One region of the Proteus sp. fly-1089 genome, then DNA from elsewhere that is predicted to be linked to it. Evidence: predicted binding sites of a transcription regulator. Region 1 holds the regulator's gene; the other holds the start of a gene.
What was found. Region 1 encodes PurR, which represses purine synthesis genes. Its sites were predicted from a motif close to CANGCAAACGTTTGCNTG; they were not measured.
Positions count from the first base shown of each region.

Region 2: a site for PurR is predicted at 1,380-1,397, ahead of cvpA (colicin V production protein). Genes of this name have one in related genera too.

Region 1 is NZ_JBEETS010000001.1:489,894-493,114, reverse strand. Features, by position in the region: gene sodB (superoxide dismutase [Fe]) at 153-731, shown strand; gene cydH (cytochrome bd-I oxidase subunit CydH) at 869-952, opposite strand; gene purR (HTH-type transcriptional repressor PurR) at 1,220-2,245, shown strand; gene punR (DNA-binding transcriptional activator PunR) at 2,268-3,170, opposite strand.
Region 2 is NZ_JBEETS010000001.1:1,354,547-1,357,767, reverse strand. Features, by position in the region: gene folC (bifunctional tetrahydrofolate synthase/dihydrofolate synthase) at 1-643, shown strand, start outside; gene dedD (cell division protein DedD) at 633-1,268, shown strand; gene cvpA (colicin V production protein) at 1,453-1,944, shown strand; gene purF (amidophosphoribosyltransferase) at 1,975-3,221, shown strand, end outside.

The sequences.
Region 1 (3,221 bases):
ATTTAGCTGTTATTTCAGCAAATTTTTGTTAAAATAATTAGCAAAATAGTAACAAGTTAGTGATTCATTTGCCTCATTTTATCAATTCAGATGATCTTGATGAAATGATTTTAGGCACAAAACCCGAAATAGATAGTATAAAGGAGTACGCAATGTCTTTCGAATTACCAAAATTACCTTATGCGTTAGATGCTCTTGAGCCACATATCTCTAAAGAAACATTAGAATACCACTATGGTAAACATCACCAAACCTATGTAACCAACTTAAACAATCTGGTTAAAGGCACTGATCTAGAATCTAAATCGTTAGAAGAAATCATCAAATCGACTGATGGTGGCATCTTCAATAACGCAGCACAAGTATGGAACCATACTTTCTACTGGAATTGCTTAGCACCAAACGCTGGTGGTGCACCAACAGGTAAAATAGCTGATGCTATCAACAAAGCATTTGGTTCTTTTGAAGAGTTCAAAAAGCAATTTAACGATGCGGCAGCAAAAAACTTCGGTTCAGGTTGGACTTGGTTAGTGAAAAAAGCTGACGGTTCAGTGGCAATTGTTAACACATCTAATGCAGCAACACCAGTTTCAGGTGCAGACAAACCACTGTTAACTGTGGACGTATGGGAACACGCCTACTATATCGATTACCGTAACGCACGCGTGAAATATTTAGAAGAGTTCTGGGCGCTGGTTAACTGGTCATTTGTTGAAGCTAACCTAGCTTAATTGAACTTGATAATCAAAGATGAGTGATTAAGATTCGTTTTTGGTAACATAATAACAAAGGGCCTTGAGCCCTTTGTTATACTCAGATATTCGATAATTTATAATTTAAATTGATCGGATATTTTATAAAGCAGTGATTAGAACAACATAGTAGAAAATATAACGATCATAACAAGTGCTGCTACTGCTGTACTCAAACCAAATTTCAGATCCGTATCCATCTATTCTCCCTCAAAATGATTATAATACACATTATTAACCATAACCTTGTCATGGTTAATTATTATCACATATCAAAATTTGCTAAAATAGCGACCAGTGCACAATTTATAACATTGATTAATACTTTCACTTTTGAGCTAGATCATACAAAATTCACAGCTAATCGCTAAATTATTGCCAGTGTTTGCCCTATGTATGACTATACTGGCAGTTAAACCATAAAATTAGATAAAAGAGACCAATGAAGGTCAGGAGTTTTCCACACCATGGCAACAATAAAAGACGTGGCAAAACGCGCAGGCGTATCAACCACGACTGTTTCTCATGTGATCAACAAAACGCGTTTTGTTGCAGAGAACACACGGGCAGCAGTTTGGGCCGCTATAAAAGAATTAAATTATTCGCCTAGTGCCGTGGCGCGTAGTTTAAAAGTCAATCATACCAAATCTATTGGCCTGTTAGCCACGTCCAGTGAAGCTCCTTACTTTGCTGAAGTGATTGAAGCAGTTGAAAACAGTTGTTATAGCAAAGGCTATACACTGATTTTATGTAATTCACATAATAATCTTGATAAACAAAAAGCCTATTTAGCAATGCTGGCACAAAAACGCGTTGATGGATTATTAGTGATGTGTTCTGAATATCCCGATCACCTTCTCACTCTTTTGGAAGGCTATCGTAATATTCCCATGGTTGTCATGGATTGGGGTAAGGCCCGTGGCGACTTTACAGATACAATTATCGATAACGCTTTTCATGGTGGCTATATCGCTGGCCGTTATCTTATCGAACGAGGTCATCGTGATATCGGTATTATTCCTGGTCCATTAGAGCGCAACACCGGCGGTGGTCGTCTACAAGGCTTTCTAAAAGCCATGGAAGAAGCCAAAATTACAGTAAAAGATGAGTGGATTGTACAAGGTGACTTTGAACCTGAGTCAGGTTATAAAGCGATGTATCAAATGCTAAATCAAAAACAACGCCCTACTGCAGTTTTTTGTGGTGGTGATGTGATGGCAATGGGAGCAATCTGTGCTGCAGATGAGCTAGGTTTACGTGTTCCTTTTGATATTTCAATTGTGGGTTATGACAATATTCGTAATGCACGTTATTTTACCCCTGCATTAACCACTGTCCACCAGCCCAAAGAACGTTTAGGTCAAATGGCCTTATCTATGTTGCTTGATCGCATCGTTAACAAACGTGAAGATGCCCAAACAATCGAAGTACACCCTCGATTGGTTGAGCGTCGTTCAGTTGCTGATGGTCCTTTTATCGACTATCGTCGCTAATTCCTATTCAGCTATATAATATCTAGCGAAGCCATTCCTCATTTAAGGTTTGGCTATCTCCAAGATAATCTAACAACCACGTCAAAGCAGGCGATTCACTTTTATCAACCCACGTCAGACAGCATGGACTGTCTGGCAATGGCTGTGCAAGTTTTAAAGTAACTAGCTTACCTTGGGCTATCAATGGCTCAGCACGATGCCAAGGCACCATTCCTACACATAATCCTGCCAACAAACACTCAAGCCCCATATCCCATGTTGGTACAACCATTCTACGTTGGTTATTTAACGCCCAAGTGTCACGCTTTGGTAAACTACGTGATGTATCCTCTAAACATAAGCTAGGATAAGGTCGCATTTCATCATCGGTTAATGGGTGTTCTGCTTTAGCTAATGGATGATCAACATGGCAAACACAGCGCCAAGGCATAAAACCCATATCCCTGAAACTATAACGTTCACCAATCGGTGACGCTCTTGTTGCACCAATTGCTAAATCAACACGACCATTAACTAAGGAGTCCCATACCCCATTAAACACTTCTGGGTAGACATACAACTCAATATCAGGAAAATGGCGATAGAAATCGAGAATAAGCTGTTGTGTTCTTTCGGGTTTAACAATGCCATCAACTGCTATACTAAATTGACCACGCCACCCATTAGAAACTTGTTGACATAGGTGTCGAGTGTCATTCATTTTTTTGATAACAGATCGCGCTTCTTTGATGAAAATTTTACCCGCATCGGTTAATTCTACATCACGGTGACGACGCTCAAATAAAGGAACGGCGAGCCATTCTTCTAATTGCCGAACAGTATAACTAACGGCGGAGGGCACTCTGTGCAATTCTTGAGCAGCGGAGCTAAAACTTCCTGTTCTAGCGACTGCATCAACAACTTCTAAAGAGTATTCTGACCACATAGAGTTTATTCCTTTGAAAATTTTTCACAGCATTAACCAAATATTCCCGTT
Region 2 (3,221 bases), 860 kb from region 1:
TACGCTCTTTTGCCGAGGTGCTGATTGGTCTTTTGCTATCGATGGCAGTCATTGGCATTGGCATTGTGCTGATTGTGAATTTGATACGTTGCCAATCCCTAATATTCCGTTAGCTAATGCGGCGACCGCGATGGGTGTTATTCGTTGCTTGCTCAAATCTGATGATAACGTTAGTCAAGCAATCACACATCAAAGTATTATTGAAGGCATGTCTCGTGCACAATTACCGGGGCGTTTTCAGGTAATTTCACAACATCCTCTGGTTATCTTTGATGTGGCTCATAATCCCCATGCGGCAGGATATTTAGCTGAAAAATTATCACAATTACCGCGTAAGTCTGATACCAAAGTGCGTATTGTTGTTGGTATGCTGGGCGATAAAGATATTGCAGGAACATTAGCGTGCTTAATGCCATTGACGGATAGTTGGTATGTAGCTCCACTTAATGAATTTCGTGGCGCTTCAGCGGATGTGCTTGCTCAACATCTTGAAAACCCATCGGTATTTGAGAGTGTAGAAACAGCATGGAAACAAGCTATGTCCGATGCTAATCCTAATGATATCGTTGTGGTTTGTGGCTCATTTCATACAGTCGCACATGTGATGGAACTATTAGAAAAGGAGAGTGTGGGTGGCGAGTAAATTTCAAAATCGCTTAGTCGGAGCCGTGGTATTAGTGGCTGTAGGGGTTATTTTTTTACCTGCGTTGCTTGACGGCGATAAGAAATATAACGAAGACCAATTTGCCGCTATTCCTTTAGTACCAAAGCCGGGCGATGAACAAGAAATTGAATCTATCGCACCAATAGAGCAAACAACAACGCCTTCAACACCATCAGAAGGTGCTTCTGAAGCAATGCTTTCTGAAGCAGTCACTGGTGTTGAACAATCTACGGCAACAACACCACAACCGCCAACCGTTGTTCCTGTTACGCCACCAGTACAACCAATACCACCTGTACAACCAACACCTGCACCACCTGTACAACCACCCGCACCACCAGTGCAAGAAACTAAACCACCAAAAGGCGAAGCTTGGGTTGTTCAATTAGGTGCATTGAAAAATGCGGCGAAGGTAGAAGAAATTATTGCGAAAATGCATTTCTCAGGTTACCCGGTATATACCGTACCTGCGCGTCCTGTTGCTGGTCAAATGACTCGAATTTACATCGGGCCAAGTGCATCTAAGTCAGAGTTACAGGCTATTTTGCCCCATTTAAAAGAGCTTACAGGCTTACAAGGTGAGGTAAGGGCATATAAGCCTTAATTTTTCTAAACGAGTCATCAGATGAGTGATGTAACAAAGCGTTAACTTATTGCGGCGATTATGATTTTTCATATCGCCGTAAATTATTTTGAAATTAGCGAAAATTAGCATTACGCAAACGTTTTCGTTTTCTGTTAGAATGCTTCCGTATTAATGCGGAGCATCATTATTGGATAAAGAATTTATGGTCTGGATAGATTACGCCATCATTGCCATTATTGGTTTTTCCGCATTAGTCAGCCTGATCCGTGGCTTTGTTCGTGAAGCATTGTCACTCATCACCTGGGGTTGTGGTTTCTTTGTTGCTAGTCAGTTTTATCCTTATCTTGCCGTCTATTTTACCCGGTTTGAAGATGAGCTGGTTCGTAACGGGATTGCAATAGTCACCTTGTTTATTGCGACACTGATTGTTGGTGCTGTTGTGAACTATGTGATTAGCTCTCTTGTTCAACGCACAGGGTTATCAGGTACAGATCGAGTTTTGGGGGTCTGTTTCGGGGCATTAAGAGGCGTGCTGATCGTGTCAGCATTATTGTTTGTTTTAGGGGCATTTACGCCTATGGCAGATAGCGCTGATTGGCAACGTTCTGAACTTATTCCTCAATTCAACCATATTATTAGGTGGTTCTTTGACTACCTGCAAAATGCGTCAAGTTTCGTGTCGGAGAGAATATAACCTCTCCGTCTGGCTGATGAGGATCTATTCATGTGCGGTATTGTCGGTATCGCTGGAGCGAATCCAGTAAACCAATCAATTTATGATGCGTTAACGGTGTTACAACACCGAGGTCAAGATGCAGCTGGCATTGCAACAATAGACGGTAACAATGGTTTCCGTCTTCGCAAAGCTAACGGACTGGTTAAAGATGTGTTTGAAACCCGTCATATGTTGCGTTTAAAAGGTACTATCGGGATAGGGCATGTTCGTTATCCAACAGCGGGTAGTTCTAGTGCATCAGAAGCGCAGCCTTTTTATGTGAATTCACCTTTTGGTATTACGTTGGCACATAATGGTAATTTAACCAATGCGCATTTATTACGTCGCCAATTATTTGAAACAGCGCGTCGCCATATCAATACCACTTCTGATTCTGAAATCTTGCTTAATGTATTGGCATATGAATTAGACCGTTTTGACCATTTCCCTCTAGAGCCTGATAATATTTTTGCTGCAGTCGCCGCAATGCATAAAAAGTTACGTGGTGCTTATGCTTGCGTTGCGTTGATTATCGGTCATGGTTTATTAGCTTTCCGTGATCCCTTTGGTATTCGTCCTTTAGTGCTCGGTAAACGTACATTAGAAGATGGTCGCCATGAATATATGGTCGCATCTGAAAGCGTTGCATTAGATACTTTAGGTTTTGAGTTCTTGCGTGATGTTGCACCTGGTGAAGCGGTTTATATCACAGAACAAGGACAACTCTTTACCCGCCAATGTGCTGAAAATCCGCAATTAATGCCTTGTCTATTTGAGTATGTTTATTTTGCTCGCCCAGATTCCTTTATTGATAAAATTTCTGTTTACAACGCGCGTTTGCGTATGGGGCAAAAATTAGGCGCTAAAATTGCGAAAGAGTGGGAAGATTTACAGATTGATGTCGTCATTCCTATTCCTGAGACTTCTTGTGATATCGCATTAGAGATTGCTCATATTCTTAATAAGCCGTATCGCCAAGGCTTTGTAAAAAATCGCTATGTGGGGCGTACTTTTATTATGCCCGGCCAACAAGAACGTCGTAAGTCAGTAAGACGTAAATTGAATGCAAATCGTGCAGAGTTTCGTGATAAAAATGTTTTATTGATTGATGACTCTATTGTTCGTGGCACAACGTCAGAGCAAATCGTCGAGTTAGCAAGAGAAGCGGGAGCGAAGAAAGTCTATTTTGCTTCAGCAGCACCAGAAGTTCGCTTCCCTAATGTGTATGGTATTGATATGCCAAATGCTAATGAGCT